4 regions of the Spartinivicinus ruber genome follow, and region 1 is predicted to be linked to each of the others. Evidence: predicted binding sites of a transcription regulator. Region 1 holds the regulator's gene; each other region holds the start of a gene.
The links. Region 1 encodes sigma-54, which starts transcription at its own class of promoters, with help from an activator protein. Its sites were predicted from a motif close to TGGCACNNNNNTTGCTNT; they were not measured.
Positions count from the first base shown of each region.

Region 2: G4Y78_RS23565 (RtcB family protein) is a predicted target of sigma-54. The motif match lies at 1,693-1,710, and genes of this name have one in related genera.
Region 3: G4Y78_RS08650 (PEP-CTERM sorting domain-containing protein) is a predicted target of sigma-54. The motif match lies at 1,872-1,889, and genes of this name have one in related genera.
Region 4: glnA (glutamate--ammonia ligase) is a predicted target of sigma-54. The motif match lies at 2,085-2,102, and genes of this name have one in related genera.

Region 1 covers NZ_CP048878.1:5,049,127-5,053,333, reverse strand. Annotated here, with positions in the region: gene rapZ (RNase adapter RapZ) at 1-536, opposite strand, end outside; gene ptsN (PTS IIA-like nitrogen regulatory protein PtsN) at 704-1,165, opposite strand; gene hpf (ribosome hibernation-promoting factor, HPF/YfiA family) at 1,191-1,499, opposite strand; gene G4Y78_RS22940 (RNA polymerase factor sigma-54) at 1,656-3,176, opposite strand; gene lptB (LPS export ABC transporter ATP-binding protein) at 3,414-4,139, opposite strand; gene lptA (lipopolysaccharide transport periplasmic protein LptA) at 4,202-4,207, opposite strand, start outside.
Region 2 covers NZ_CP048878.1:5,190,949-5,195,155, reverse strand. Annotated here, with positions in the region: gene G4Y78_RS23580 (GFA family protein) at 1-105, opposite strand, end outside; gene G4Y78_RS23575 (NADPH-dependent FMN reductase) at 301-879, shown strand; gene G4Y78_RS23570 (HD domain-containing protein) at 930-1,577, opposite strand; gene G4Y78_RS23565 (RtcB family protein) at 1,769-2,989, shown strand; gene G4Y78_RS23560 (hypothetical protein) at 3,255-3,626, shown strand; gene G4Y78_RS23555 (ATP-binding response regulator) at 3,623-4,207, opposite strand, start outside.
Region 3 covers NZ_CP048878.1:1,825,810-1,830,016, reverse strand. Annotated here, with positions in the region: gene blaOXA (class D beta-lactamase) at 1-382, opposite strand, end outside; gene G4Y78_RS08660 (YbjQ family protein) at 664-876, opposite strand; gene G4Y78_RS08655 (hypothetical protein) at 1,138-1,635, shown strand; gene G4Y78_RS08650 (PEP-CTERM sorting domain-containing protein) at 1,936-2,550, shown strand; gene G4Y78_RS08645 (MalM family protein) at 2,630-3,529, opposite strand; gene G4Y78_RS08640 (maltoporin) at 3,533-4,207, opposite strand, start outside.
Region 4 covers NZ_CP048878.1:5,901,734-5,905,940, reverse strand. Annotated here, with positions in the region: gene G4Y78_RS26575 (DUF4124 domain-containing protein) at 1-65, opposite strand, end outside; gene glnA (glutamate--ammonia ligase) at 549-1,955, opposite strand; gene thiI (tRNA uracil 4-sulfurtransferase ThiI) at 2,359-3,810, shown strand; gene typA (translational GTPase TypA) at 4,008-4,207, shown strand, end outside.

The sequences.
Region 1 (4,207 bases):
TCAATGGGGATTCCTTTCTTAAAGCCAAATGATTGGAAAAGTAGGGCTATACTGCTGTGCTGCTTGCGAGCAACGCGCTTACTGATGATATCTCGCAGTTCATGCAAAGACAGCTGGCTGGTGTCGATAGTAAGGTCAGCCATTTTAGCGATAGGTTCAAGAACTTCTTTTTCTTGTTTAATAGCCTCATCTAAGGAGCGCTGTTGGCTAGAGAGTGGGTGTTTACGGCGTGTTTCACTAAAACGCTTTAGTAAGGTCGCGTGTTCAGCATCAAGATAAATAGTTTCTGCATCAATTTGCTGCTCTTTGAGCGCATTCATAATAGCCGGGAAACGCCTTAAATCCTGGGAAACATTTCGAGCATCAATACTAACCGCTGCTTTGTCGTACAGTGGCTCCTTTTTCATTTCCTCAACAAAGGCAGGAAGCAAACCAGCAGGCATATTATCAATGCAATAATAGCCTTGATCTTCCAGCACATGTAAGCCGGTACTTTTGCCTGAGCCAGAGCGGCCACTGATTATAATTAACTTCATAAATATGCAGAGTTGCTTTGTTAATTCATTTGTAGGGCTGGTAGTACAATCCTAGCCCAAATATATTCTGGGCTAGTATAACAAAGTTTATGTGATATACGGCAGATTAGTTAAGTAATACTCATTAGCTGGCTTTGAAGATTTTAAAACTAACTTAACTATTGTGCTTATGTGGTAGGTACGCTTTGAATTGCAACGTCAAATAACTCAGGATTAGTATCAGCTCGGCGTAAATTATTGCGATAACTGGAGTTTTCGAAGCGGGTAGCAATTTCCTGAAGGATAGCGAGGTGCTCATTTGTGGCTTCGGCAGGAACAACCAGGGCAAAAATTAAGTCTACTGGGTGACCATCCATCGAGTCGAAGTCAATGCCTTCTTGCAGTTTAAGTAAGCAAGCAAAGGGCTTAAGACAACTTTCGAGACGACAATGTGGAATCGCTATGCCATTGCCAAAACCTGTGCTTCCCAACCGTTCACGATTGATTAAATTATCAAACAGTTCATTGGGATTAATATCACCAGAATACTCAGCTAAGAGGTTGGCAATGAGTTGTAAAACTCGCTTTTTACTCCCCCCTTGCACCCCGGTAAGGGTGCATTGTGGGAGAAGGACTTGTTCGATTTTCATGCTTTATAAATAAGTAAACTACTTTTTAACGAATACCGGCTCCCTGAAGTCGATCCAGGGTTTTCTCTTTGTGTTTGCTTAATTGCCGGCCTAGTTTATCACTAAGTAAATCAATTGCAGCATACATATCTTCAGATTCTGCAGTGGCGGCAATGTCAGCACCACGCACATGCAAGCTAGCTTCTGCCTTTTGGCGTAGCTTTTCAACACTTAGGGTAATTTGCACGTTAGTAATGCTATCGTAATGGCTTTCAATGCGATCAAGCTTTTTGGTGACATATTGGCGCAACGCATCAGTCACTTCTACATGATGACCACTGATGTTAACTTGCATGCAACGACCTCCTAATAGGGCTTTATGGTTGTAATCAGCTTCACTGACTTGCTAGGCTGATTGTCAACTGCTTCATTACTAAGTGTAATGGAAAGCAGGCTTGGTATTGCTTGTTGCTAGTCAATATAACGCTTAATTTCGCGCTAACCTATTTCATCACACCAGCCGCTTTCGCTCATTGGACGGCGGAATGGATAGTGATTCACGATATTTGGCTATGGTTCGTCTTGCCACCTTTATGCCTTGCTCTTCCAGTAAGCTGGCAATTTTGCTGTCACTTAATGGTTTTTTAGGGTTCTCCACAGCTACTAACTTTTTAATGATAGCTCGGATAGCAGTGGAAGAGCACTCACCACCAGATGACGTGCTGACATGGCTTGAGAAGAAATATTTCAGCTCAAAGATGCCGCGAGGTGTATGCATAAATTTTTGAGTGGTTACTCGGGAGATGGTTGATTCATGCATTCCAACCGCTTCTGCTATATCGTGCAGCACCAGTGGTTTCATCGCTTCTTCACCATATTCTAAAAAACCACGTTGATGCTCGACAATACGAGTAGCTACTTTCATTAATGTTTCGTTACGACTTTGCAGGCTTTTTAAAAACCAGCGAGCTTCTTGTAAATGGTTTTTCAGATAGGTGTTGTCGGAACTGCTGTCGGCTCGTTTTACCAAAGATGCATAATTGCTATTAATCCGTAGTTTGGGGGTGGCCTCGGCATTAAGCTCGACTAACCAGCGATCATTATGCTTTCTAACAAATACATCAGGAATGACATACTCTGTTTCGGACGGTTGAATATCAGCACCTGGTTTTGGGTTCAGGGCTTGGATCAGCTTTATGCTTTCTGCCAGCTCTTCTTCTTTCAATTTTGTTCGGCGCATAAGCTGATTGTAGTCGTGATGACCTAGCAAGTTTAAGTGCTTTGTTACAATTAGCTTAGCATTATCAAGAAGTGGTGTGTCTTGCGGCAGGTGAGAAAGCTGGATTTGTAAGCATTCCTGTAAGTTTCTTGCAGCTACACCAACAGGATCAAAATGTTGTAAGCGACGTAGCACAATTTCCACTTCTTCTTGTGTAATTTCCAGCTCAGGGTCCAGGCCTTCCCAAATTTCTTCAGTGCTACAGCTAAGGTAGCCATCGTCATTGATCGCATCGATAATAGCAATAGCCACTAAGCGGTCGTTATCAGACATTGGAGTAAGGTTAAGCTGCCACTCTAGGTGGCTGTGCAAAGACTCTGTCGTGCCATTTCGGTTGCTGAAGTCATACTCATCGTCATCTGCTGATGAGGAAGAACTAATAGGAGCTGAAGATGTTTGGTAAACATCGTCCCAGGCACTATCTACAGGAAGGTCATTAGGGATTTCTTCTGACCAGCTGGTTTCGTCTGAGTTGTCTTGAGAAGTTTCAGATGTGCTTTTATCTACGTTGTCTGATGAATCTGATCCATTTAAGCCAGAGCTATTGAGTTGCTGTGAGTCATTGGCTTCACCATTAGCCGATGAGTTGCTGTCAGACTCATCAGTCAGCTCAAGCATAGGGTTGGATTCAAGTGCTTGCTGCACTTCTTGCTGTAAATCCAATGTGGATAGTTGAAGTAGTTTTATGGCTTGTTGCAGCTGAGGAGTCATCGTCAGCTGCTGGCCAATTTTCAAAACTAGGGATGGCTTCATTGCTAAATAATTACCTTATAGTGCAATCGTGCCTGTTTTGATTTGGCAAAGTCAACAACAATGGAAGTGAATTCAAATACGGTTACCTGAGTTGCTGCTTGAACAAGCGACTGAATATTTCCATTGCACCTATTATTTATTTCAATTGCGTGTTTATTTCAGTATTTCTTTTGTTTCTGAAGCTTTGTTATTTCTTAGTGGGTATTAAAAATTATATGAGTATCCTTGCCAGTTGTCTTATATTTTAAAGTCGTGTCCAAGGTATACTTCTTTCACCTGTTGGTTAGTCATTACGGCTTCAGCACTGCCTTCCGCTATTATATGCCCCTCACTAACTATGTATGCATTCTCACAAATATCAAGTGTTTCTCTAACATGATGGTCGGTGATTAGGACGCCAATGCCACGGTCTTTCAAGTGCCAGACAATGTCTTTAATGTCTTTTACCGAAATTGGGTCAACGCCTGCAAATGGCTCATCCAACAGTATGAAGGAAGGCTCTGTTGCAAGTGCTCTGGCAATTTCTACTCGACGCCTTTCACCACCAGATAAACTCATACCCTTACTGTCTTTTATATGGGTGATATTGAACTCTTCAAGTAGTGAGTTGAGCTTTTCTTGTCTTTGCTTACGATTTAGCTCTTTACGGGTTTCCAGAATAGCAAGAATATTGTCAGTGACAGTCAGCTTGCGGAATACAGAGGCTTCTTGTGGTAGGTATCCTATGCCAGCCTGAGCCCGTCCATGCATAGGCAGGTGGGTAATATCACTCTCATCAATCCATACATTACCCTGGTCTGATTTGACTAGACCTACAATCATGTAGAAACAGGTGGTTTTCCCCGCACCATTGGGGCCAAGTAGACCCACTACTTGACCGCTTTGAATTTGTAAGGATACATCTTTTACTACAGCACGGCCTTTGTAGCTTTTGGCGAGGTGCTCGGCTTTCAAAATACTCATATACGGCGCTTATTTCTTTTAAATACAGAGCTGTAAGTTGATTGGCTTTAACAAAGCAGTTCTCATTG
Region 2 (4,207 bases), 140 kb from region 1:
GCGACATAGTGAGCAGTTACATCTTCTTAAATCCTCAAGTCCATTTTTAAGCTCAACCTGAAACTCAACATTGCCACAGTGACAAGTGCCTTTTTTTATTTCCATAATTACTCCATTTATTTTTTATGCCGTTATTAAAACATACAATATATGGTCACACGGTGACAACTGTACCCTTCGTGAATGACTTCTAAGCTCTTATTAAGTGTTAGCCATAGTAGTTGACGTCTCTTTCATTCATAGATAACTTTATGAAAAATCAGTACAACTAAGAAATAGTTAAAGTCAAGGAGAAAATTAATGGCAAGCAAACCCAAGATACTTGCCTTTGCTGGTAGTTTGCGGAAAGAATCAGTGAATAAAAAGCTGGTTAAAGTGGCGGCAAAGGGAGCTGAGCAAGCAGGTGCCGAAGTTACTTTTATTGATTTAGTGGACTATCCATTACCCATTTTAAATCAAGACGATGAGCAAGCGAATGGCGCTCCAGAAAATGCTAAAAAATTGCATCAACTATTTGCTGAAAGTGATGGCTTTTTATTAGCCAGTCCTGAATATAATGCAGGGTTATCAGCAGTGTTAAAAAACCTCATTGATTGGCTCTCTAGGCCATCTTCTGGTGAGCCAGCGCTAGCTGCTTTTCAAGGTAAAATTGTAAGTTTAATGAGTGCATCACCTGGTGGCTTGGGTGGTATCAGGGCATTACCTAATGTTCGGTTTATTTTGGATGGATTGGGTTGTTTGACATTACCAAAACAATTAGCCTTAGCTAAGGCGTATGATGCATTTGATGACCAAGGTAACCTGATTAATAGTGAGCAGCAGGAAACAGCATTGCAACTGGGGCGTAATATAGCTGATATGGTTAAGAAGTTAAAATAGACGTTATTTTCTTCTCTTTATAATGCCTTATCGAAAGGATATTTAAGGCATTATAATTTGCTTAATAATTGTATTTCCCGCTGAATATTATCTCTAGCTTGTTGTTCGAACTGAGCATTAAATTCTTCGCTAAAGTAAAGTTTGTCTCTAGTTAAAAACGTAGAGAGTATTTTTTTTCGACCTTTTAAATATTTCTTTTTAGGTATAAACCAGTACTCTTTTCTAATTTGCTGGCAATAGTGTTGGTAGTTTTTCCAGTCATGTCCCAAAACAGCTAGGTCAAAGTCTAGAAACAATTGGCAGTCTAAAAGAAGGGAGGGTGCCTGATTTGTTAATGGCAGGTGTTTTTCTGTGGCTATAATCATTTGTGCTACATCATGGTTTAACGAGCCAAAGTGTAGTTGCTCTAATGTATAAATGGCTTTATCGGCGCTGCGTTTTTCATTATTTTTCCACCAAGGCAAGTAGTAATAATCGTGGAAGCAAATGGAAAAAAATACTGTTGGTGGTGAGGTGATAGATGACTCATACTGTTTGAAGAGTAACAGCATCTGCTCAATATGGTTAAGGGTATGGTAGTGCCGCCAAGGTTGGCTATATTGTTGGATAATCTTGTTCAGGGCTTGCTTGGCCACCAGCTGATGTTCACTTTGGTCAAGGTATTTATGCCAGTAATCACAGAGTAAGTTGCTATTCATTTTGTATCTTATTAGATAATACGCCTATCAAAATAGATATTTATATTACGAGCGTTATATAAATCGTAGATAATAAGTTGTTTTAAATCAATGTGTTATGATTTTTTTGAGTTTTTGGCATGATCCATGCCTTGTACGAGTATATGTAAAAGTTTGTTGCTAACTACTTTCTCGATCGTTGGATGTTAATTATGTCATACGAAGTTATTCATCAGAAAGGTTTGTCTCCTATTAAAGCCTGGACTTGTGGTTTGCCTTTTGAAGAAGAGGCTAAGCAACAGTTATGTAATATTGCCAGCCTGCCTTTTATTCATAAGTGGGTAGCAGTAATGCCTGATGTTCATTTAGGTAAAGGGGCTACTATTGGTAGTGTGGTACCTACTTTTGGTGCAGTTATTCCTGCCGCAGTAGGTGTTGATATTGGTTGCGGTATGATGGCCGTTAAAACCAGTTTAGTAGCTGCTGATTTACCTGATAATTTGTACGGCATCCGTCATGCAATTGAGGTGGCGGTGCCCCATGGCCGTTCAGCACGAGCCAGAAGAGGCAGGGATAAAGGGGCTTGGAATACCATACCAGATGATGTGGCTCATGCCTGGCAGCCTTTAAAAAAACCTTTTGAATTATTAGCTGAGCAGCACCATGTATTGCAGCAAACCAACAACCTTAACCATCTGGGTACTTTAGGTACGGGTAACCACTTTATTGAAGTCTGTTTAGATGAGGCTGGCAGTGTTTGGTTTATGTTGCATAGTGGCTCAAGAGGAGTCGGTAATCGAATAGGTACTTATTTTATTGAAAAAGCTAAAAAAGAAATGGAGCGTTGGCAAATTCAATTACCCGACCAAGATTTAGCTTACTTGCCGGAAGGTAGCGAATTATTTGGTCAATATTTATCGGCGGTTGAATGGGCTCAGATGTTTGCATTTACTAATCGTCAAGTGATGATGAAACGAGTGATTTATGCCGTTCAGCAAACACTTCAGAGACAGTTTTCTGCAGAGTTAATGGCGGTGAACTGTCATCATAATTATGTTTCTAGAGAACATCATTATGGTAAGGATGTGTTAGTTACTCGAAAAGGTGCGGTTTCTGCAAAAGAAGGGCAATTGGGGATTATTCCAGGCAGCATGGGGGCAAAATCCTTTATTGTAAGAGGGTTAGGTAACCCAGAAAGTTTTCATAGCTGTAGCCATGGCGCAGGCCGGGTAATGTCGCGAACCAAAGCTAAAAAGCTGGTAACACTGGCAGAGCATGAAGCAGCCACTAAAGATGTCGAGTGTCGTAAAGATAAGGATGTTATTGATGAAACACCAGCAGCTTACAAACCCATTGAAAAGGTCATGAAAGCTCAGGAAGACCTGGTGGAAATAGTGCATACTCTAAAACAAGTGGTGTGTGTGAAGGGATAAAGGAGTAGCAAAAAATAGGGTGGTAACATAGTTTTTTATAATGCCACCTAGTTTTTTGGGTTATTAAGCTTTTTAACTATTAATTTTTAGCAATAAATGGCTTTGAGTGGTACGTATTTAATTAAAATGACTTTTTGTTAGTGTGTTGTAAATGTTTTGATACGGTTGACAGGGGTCATTTATTATTAGGTTAATTGGCTGTTATGATGCCTTGTGAAATAATAATGGGCAAATGTACTTCAATTGTTTTATAAGGAAATACCCCATGCTACGTCAAAAATATATATTGACTGCTTTGTTGTTTATTGTTGGACACATTATGGTGGGGCAGGTAACAGCGGGGCAACAATGTTCTCTGTCTAGTCAGGGTTCTGCACGTTTGATTGTGATGTTTAAAACCTTGAAAGATCGGCAAAGCCCACAGGCCTTAGATTATGTTGCTGGTGTGGTAGGTCAGCAGCAGTTGCAAATTGTTCGCCCATTTCAAGAGAATGGATTAATTATTTGTGTGGCTGCTTCAAACCAAGCCGAGCTTGAAAACACAATTAGCAGTCTACAACAGCTACATTATATTAAATATGTAGAGGTAGACCAGCTAATGAAACCTATCAAGCCCAGTCCATTAGGTATAAATTAAACAGTGGGAACGGTGAAATAAAAAATAGCACCGCCCTCGGGGTTGTTTTCAAACCGCAATTTACCTCCATGAGTCGATATAATCGACTCGCAGACGGATAAACCAATCCCCATACCGTAGCTTTTAGTGGTAAAGAAGGGTTGAAACAGCTTATCAGCAGCGTCTTCTGTTAGCCCGTGGCCACGGTCAATAACGGATACTTTGACAAATTGATGGGATTTGTCCAGCTCTGTTTTAACCCAAACACCTATATCACGAGTTTCTCGGTCACGCATTGCTTCCATACCATTGCGGATTAAGTTAAGGGCAACCTGTTGTATTTGTACCGGGTCAGCTTCTATTAATGGCAATTCATCAGCAAGATCCAGGTGAATTTCCATGTTGTTATTGCGAGCATCAACTTCTGCCAGCTTAACCACATCGCTAATTAATTTATTGCAATCAACTTTTTCTAAGCAATGGGCAGGTTTTTTCACAAAGCTGCGGATGCGTGCAATAATATCTCCTGCTCTTCTGGCTTGCGTGCCAATTTTTTCCAAGGCTTCAGAGAGCGACTCTTTATTTAACGGATCACGCTGAAT
Region 3 (4,207 bases), 3.1 Mb from region 1:
TGTTACCCACTTGTTTAGCAATTTGCTGATAACACCAAACACAGGAGTATGACAGAGCAGACTTCAATGTTTGATCTTTATTCCACATATCCCATCCCTTGTCTTTACTATCCCATTTAAAGACAGTATTTTTAGTAATAACACCTTCTTTTAGACCAATTAGTGTATTGAGCAACTTAAAAGTAGAAGCTGGCAAGAACTCTTGCTCACTACGTTTTTGATTGTAAATATACTGCTGAGAACCATCATAAGAAGAAATGATCATCGTCCCTTTTGCAGAATACTTATCAAAAGTTTCTTTAATAAGCTCATCATCTTTTGCATGGGAAAATAGTGATGTAAACACCAGTGTAGCAGACAGTAATGCAGATATTTTTTTCATATACCACCTATAATATTATAAAAAACGAATACATCTCCTAAGGCTACCGTTAGCCCACTAAAAAAATAGAAAACCCTTCATTTATAATGAATAGCGTATAAATAAGAGATCCTCTAAGGAGCAGTGAAAATCTTACGCTGTATAATGCAATGAGTAAATAAACCAAAAATGGTCAATTATGGCAAAATATGACTTAAAGAACTTACCAAACACTGCACGTCATAAGTAATTATACCTACACAAATCGATAACAGACTAGCGTATAAAAATAGTATCTAACGTTAGTGCCAATATCCTTTCACCTGCGAAAAATCAATACTAAATGGTTCAATTACCTTTACTGCTTTTCCTGAACCATGAGGTGCAGCCCAAGACCATCCTGAAGGTTGATACCATATCCTCACGTCTACAACAGCATTTGCACCTAGATCTCTCGCTGCATCAGCAAAAGACTGAAATACTTTACGGGAAGAGCCATACCATGCTTTGCCCACTTCAACTTGAGCTATTACTTCATATTGTGTACCAACAGGTAAGCTTTCTTTTGTAATAAATATTTTTTTATTATGCGATTGATACTTTTAGTGAAATCTTTACGTTTCCTCAGCATGAAACTAGTTGTCTAGACCTATTAAGCTTATATAATATTATTTCCCAATTTATATACCATTTTATGACTGATTATACAGTGAAACCACCTCATGTTTGACTGTCCTTTCGTAATCTAACTTATATAATCTTTGGCACGGAAAAATATGAAAATTTATATTAAAACAGGGAGTCAGTTTGCACTGACAACCAAACATAATAATAACAAGCTATCTAAGCTAGAGCTGCTTCATCCTGTCAATAACCTCTTTGAAAAAACATTGAAAAAATCAATTTTTCATCGCCGCTCTCCTGAGCTAAGCCTGGTTTGTCTGGCTTTAAAACGATATAAAATGGCAAGGAATGCTATTTATTATAGTAGTAATAGCGTTGGTTTAGTTAATACCTCAAAATCAAAAAGTACACACCTATATGCGAACACTACTACAGACAATAAGCTTATAAAAAGCCTGCAATTAAAAAAAGACCTTGAGCCTATTGTTGAGTTAACCCGATTACAGGCTGCTCTTGATATCTGGCAACAGACACAACCCAAAGAAGTAAAACAGCGTGGTTGTTTACTGAATGAAATGCCAAAAGAAATCCAAATCCATTTCAGTAATCATTTAGAAAAAAGGTTACTAATCAACCAACTAACAATGTAGATAAACAGGCTAACATAAGCGTTAAAAACGAATGTTATTTATTTTTACACGCCTTCTTACTTATGAATAAGTTAACTAAATCACATTTATTAATTTATATTTAACCACATCACATAATAAGCCAAATGCAGCTCACATTAAACAAGATGAAATAAAAATCTTCTACTTTATGAGGGTTTACACTACAGCTTGAGTTTATTATTTAAAGTGTACAACAGTAGCAGGTTATGTAACATTGGCACGTTTCGTGTATAGGGCAAGTGACTCTTTAATATCCATAAAATGTAGTAGGTCTCTTCCATGAAGTCCATGAAAAAAGCGCTTAGTGTACTAGCTCTATCTCTTGCTAGTGCTACTTCTGCTACTGCAGGTTTACTTTCTATCGAAGGTGGCCAGGTTGGAACCTTACCAGGTAATCACAACCCAAGTGGCGGTATTACTCAACCTGGTTTACAGGTTACTTATGGCGGCAACCTAAAAGCTAATAGCAATGTTAATCTTACTTACGAGTTTCTAGGGTCTGAAGCATCCTTTGAAAACATATTCCTAACAATCAATGGACAAAGCTTTAACAACAAACAGTCTCAAGCAGGACAACAGATCATTGACTCAATGCTGCAAGGAAACTGGTTAAACTTTAGCTTTAAAACACCTCATGCAACTGTAGCTAACGGCAATAACAACGGTAGAAATAATCTCAAAGGAGATTTGCTAAAACCTTCTTTCTTCTTAGCTGCAGCTGGAGAGAATAGCTTTTATATTGGTTTAAACGATGATGGTGGCGCAATAGACTATGATTTCGATGATATGGTCTTAAAAGTAACAGCTACCAAAACACCTACACCTGTACCAGTGCCTGGTACAGTAGCCCTAATTGGTCTAGGTTTACTTGCATTATGTAAACGCCGCAGCTAAACCGCTCTTTATATAAACTTGTACCCACTGTATTTTTTAGCCCACTTTTTCGTGGGCTTTTTTTGTTTGTTAAGCATTTTTATTGTTTTGGTACAACTCGCTCAATAAAGTACTGCCTTATATCTTTAAGACCAAGTCGTTCGGCTTCCTCCACTAAACTTAATGCTTTGCCTACCTCACCTTGATTTAGTGCGTTTTTGACAGCCTCTTTAAAATATTGGTGGGTCTGTGGCAACACCTCCTGCTTAGTTTCTAATTGATCAACAGCTTGATTAGCTTGCCGAAAACTAAAGGCTGGTATATAAGACCGCTTTTCGTAAAAGCTACGCTCCTCTTCTTCGACTGACAACTCAAGATTTCCCACTGGTGAGTGCCAGGCTATTGGATCTGGTATCTCTGGAGGTTGGTTATAGTGGGCTTTTGCAAATGCTTTTGCTGGATGCACTAAAGTTGTTTTACCCTGCATTTGAGCTAAGGTAGAGAAAATCACTAAATAAGTTTCATTGTTAGGGTTACCAGGCTGACTTCGATCTACCCGAAACATGCCGTCAATACTATCTGGCTTAAACCCCCAAGCTGGGCGATAAATAAAATCATCTGTTGAGAGAATTCGTGTTATACGAAACTCACTGTCTAACAACATCACTGAGGGTTCAAATACCGTTTGATTAGCTTTACTAAATAACTTTATTTGCAGTGACCGCTGGGTATCTGGCAATTTAAATGCAGCTATATAGCTTTTCCCTGAATTAAATTCAAATACTACTGAGTGACTGTTGATTATGACTTCAGTTGTTTGATTTACCAACAACGGCTTAATAGGCAAACTTGCAAAGGTAGTACAACAGGATTTTTGGGCCTTCAATTCTGCAATAGCATTAGACACCTGCTGCAGGGTTATATTATCAGAGGCTTTTCCAGCATAACTTAACAATAATGCTAACAAACCGGCTGTGACTGTAAGCCATTTATTAATCATTAATTACCACCAAACCTCTACTTGAAACCCAACTGTTGTTCCATCATCGTCACCATCATCAATTGACTCACTAGCAGCATTGTACTTATCACCATCCCATTTGGCATAAGTAAAAAAAGCACGTAAAACTGGCCGTGCCCAAAAGCTACTACCAGCTGACCATTGCTGAGCCAGGGTAATTTTCGTTAGATCAACTGTATCCAAGCTGCTATCTTCTGGCTTGACTCGATCATAACCCAGCTCAACTGCCGTACTCATAATTTCGGTCCATTTATAAGCCGGTCGAACCCCCAATGACAACCAGGTTTGCCCCCTGTCACCTGCTAGGTCTTTCTTTTCTATTAGAGCAACATACATCCCTTCTATATTCTGGGAAAAATTCACAACCCCTTGGTTCACTAGCCGATACATTTTGCCATTATCCGCTCGGCTACCATTGTGACCACTGCCTACCATCCCATCAGTCGCATATTGGATTGCCAGTTTATTAAACCCTCCAAACCAGTCTGACTGGGTATGTTGAGCCGTAAATAAATAGCCTTTTTGATTATCAAAATTTAAATCTTGCTGGCGATCAGTTAAATTGGCTTGCCCATAATCTACTCCTAACTCAAGCGAACCACCTTCATTCACTTTTAACCCGGCCAAACGTATATCAAAAGTATCATTGGCTACATT
Region 4 (4,207 bases), 850 kb from region 1:
TCAGCGTAACTCGCTAGGGGTAGCGAGGCAATTAATATCCAAAGAATTGATTTTGGCTTAAACATAAGAGAGTGTTCCTGTCTTTGTTTAGTAGACTAAAAGAACTATACCCTTCTCGAATGACTTTTAGGGTTTGTTGTCGTTGCTCTTGACCACCATGGAAGGTGGAAATGCAGTTAATGCATGGAGCATTTAACTGTCACCCCAATCATTTATAAAAACATAAACTCATGGGGCAAGTCTGATACAGCAATACCTGCGGTAGCTACTTTAATTTACATAAAAGTGCTATTGGAACTCATCGCTTGACGGCCGCCCCTAAAAACCCTTCGCTTTGGCTATATAGAAACTCTAAACCTTTAAATGATGACACGCAAAATTAGGGTATGTAAAAAACTAGTTAAAAGTTGCTAGTAAATCTTTGATGCAGGTTGAGATGAATAGTTTAAACCAATTGACTGCTGGCAAAAGAGGAACTCAGTTTGTAGCAAAGCCCTCAATTTGAGGGCTCTTAACTGAAGGCCTTATCAGATATAGGCTACAGCCTGCTACACACTGTAGTAAAGATCAAACTCAACTGGGTGAGTGGTTTGATTAACCCGCTCGCATTCTTCATGTTTTAGCGCAATATAGCCATCAATCATATCATCACTAAATACGCCGCCTTCTTTCAGAAAGTCGCGATCTTGATCCAATGCTTCTAATGCTTCTTCCAGACTAGTCGCGACTGTTGGGATTTCTGCCGCTTCTTCTGGTGGCAGGTCATAGAGGTCCTTATCAGCAGCATCACCAGGGTGGATCTTGTTTTTAATTCCGTCCAAGCCTGCCATTAGCATGGCTGCAAAAGCCAGGTAAGGGTTGGCGGTTGGGTCGGGGAAGCGTACTTCAATCCGGCGAGCTTTTGGGCTGTTGACATAAGGAATCCGAATAGACGCTGATCGGTTGCGTGCTGAGTAAGCCAGCATGACTGGTGCTTCAAACCCAGGAATTAGGCGCTTGTATGAATTGGTGGAACCATTTGTGAACGCATTTAGTGCTCTTGCATGCTTAATAATCCCGCCTATGTAGTACAGGGCTGTTTCAGAAAGTCCTGCATAGCCATCACCCGAGAAAACATTTTCACCATTTTTGGAGATAGATTGGTGAACGTGCATGCCATTACCATTATCGCCAACTAATGGCTTGGGCATAAAGGTAGCGGTTTTGCCGTAGTGGTGAGCAACATTATGAACGCAGTATTTTAGAATCTGGGTTTCATCTGCTTTTCTAACTAACGTATTAAAACGAGTGCCAATCTCACATTGCCCGGCTGTACCCACTTCGTGGTGATGAACCTCAACTGGTAGATCCATGGCTTCCATGGATGCGCACATTGCTGCACGCAGGTCATGCAGTGAGTCCACGGGTGGTACTGGGAAATACCCCCCCTTTACTCTAGGGCGGTGACCGATGTTGCCGCCTTCAAATGCTTGTGAAGAGGCCCAGTGTGCTTCTTCTGAGTTAACTTCGTAAGAGCAGCCGGAAATATCGGCTTTCCATTTCACATCATCAAACACAAAAAATTCAGGCTCGGGGCCAAAATATGCGGTATCACCGATGCCAGTTGATTTTAGGTAGTCTTCTGCACGTTTGGCGACAGAGCGAGGGTCTCTCTCATAACCTTGCATAGTCGCTGGCTCAATAATGTCGCAGCGTAAAATTAAGGTGTTTTCATCAGTAAAGGGGTCAATAACTGAAGTGGAGTCATCAGGCATTAGCATCATGTCAGACTCATTAATGCCTTTCCAGCCGGCGATTGATGAGCCATCAAACATTTTGCCCACCTCAAAAAATTCTGAATCAACCTCACTAGCTGGGATGGAAACATGCTGTTCCTTTCCCTTGGTGTCGGTAAAGCGTAGGTCTACCCACTTTACATCGTTTTCTTCAATTAACTTCAGAGTATTCGCTGACATGCTGTTTCCTCCAGAGGTCTATAAGCCGGTTTCGGTCTAACTTGTTTCTTGAACTACTAATTTGGTTAATGCACTGTTGGCCACTCCGGTTGAGATGAAAGCTAACAGCTAAAAATTTCATTGCGGCTATCAGCAATAGTCATGCCATTACACAAACTTACGGCTAAACCAGAAAAATCAGGATGAGTGCACTGAAAAAGCTTGAAAAAATAAAATAGCAATGCACTTAAGTAGTGCGCTAAAAACAAAATGCACCACTCAAGCGCTTTATAATCGTAAATTTTTATAAGTGACTAGCAAATGGAACTTCTTAAATAGGACTGCCTTGACGTAGTGATCATGATAGCTGGTTTTTGTATAATATTTTGCTACATATTAGTTGCAAACAGATGAAATCCCCTCCATGAAATTCATTGTTAAACTGTTCCCTGAAATCACCATTAAAAGTAAGCCTGTGCGCCAACGCTTTGTAAAGCAGTTGCGGCGCAACATTCGCTGGACATTAAAGCCCATCGACCCTGAAATTGAGGTGATAGGAAGCTGGGACAAAATCGAGGTTGTTACTCAACAGCAAGAAAAATCCATCACCCAGCAAATAGCAGAAAAGCTGTCCCATACCCCTGGAATTTGCCAAATTTTGGAAGTAGTGGATTACCCCTTAGTTGACCTTGACGATATGCTCGATAAAGTGGCGGCCATTATTGGGGATTCGCTGGTTGGCCACTCTTTTTGTGTTCGTTGTAAGCGTTCTGGCCACCATGAGTTCACCTCAACCGATGTGGAAAGATATATTGGGGGGGGCTTGCACCAAAGAATTGCAGACACCTCGATTAAACTAAAAGGCCCTGATATTACGGTAAAGCTGGAGATAAAAAATAAGCGCTTTTATGTAGTGAAGTCTGTATTACCTGGGCTGGGAGGGTTTCCACTCGGTACGCAAGATGGAGTTTTATCGCTCATCTCTGGTGGGTTTGACTCAACCGTCTCTAGCTTTTTAACCATGAAACGCGGCTTACTCACCCATTTTTGTTTTTTCAATTTAGGTGGCCATGCCCATGAGATAGGGGTTAAAGAGGTTGCCTATTACCTCTGGAATAAATTTGGTTCTTCTCACCGGGTAAAGTTTGTCACTGTGCCATTTGAGCACGTTGTAGCTGAAATTCTGCAGAACGTTGATAAGTCCTACATGGGGGTGGTGCTAAAAAGAATGATGTTGCGTGCAGCTAGTAAAGTGGCCGAAGGCTTAGAGGTAGAAGCTCTGGTAACCGGAGAAGCAATTGCGCAAGTCTCCAGCCAAACGCTGGTGAATTTATCAGTAATTGATGAAGTGACTAATAATTTAGTGTTGCGCCCCCTAATTACCATGGATAAGCAGGATATTATCAACACCGCTAGAGCTATTGGCACTGAAGACTTTGCTAAAAATATTCCTGAATATTGTGGCGTCATATCGGTTAATCCAACTACTAGGGCAAGGCGGCATAAGGTTGAGGATGTTGAGTCTAATTTTAATTTCGCGGTATTAGATCAGGCTGTTACAGACCGTCGAGAGGTGTTAATCAACGATATAATTCAGGATGACTTGAAAGCCGCCGAGGTTGAGGTATTGAGCATCCCTTTACCTAATAGTGTAATTCTTGATATTCGCCATCCTACCGAGGAAGAGCTAAATCCGTTAAAAATGGATAACAATGAAGTAAAAACCATCCCTTTCTATCAACTAAATACTGCATTTAAACAGCTTGATGCTAGTCAACAATATATGTTGTATTGCGATAAGGGTGTGATGAGCCGGCTGCATGCGATGCATTTAAAAGACGAAGGCTACAAAAACATCAAAGTTTATCGTCCTTAGTGAACTTTCTTAGTGGATCGGTGGTAAACTACCGCACCAAAATTTTCTGGATTTTCTAGCTGAAGACGTTGAATTGGTAAGACAATCTACCAATTCTGGCATTTACTGTAAGAATGCACCTACTAACATGTCTGTTTCTAGGGTGCTGCTCTTTGGCCACTTCAGATTGTAGTTGTTTTACTGTAGAGGCACCCTCTGTGATTGAGAAGTTAAGAAATATTGCCATTATTGCTCACGTAGACCATGGCAAAACTACTTTGGTAGATAAACTGTTACAGCAGTCTGGAACGTTGGAGCGCCGCGATGTTGGTACTGAGCGGATTATGGACTCTAACGACCAGGAGCGTGAGCGTGGTATTACCATTCTGGCAAAAAATACCGCAATTAACTGGCAAGA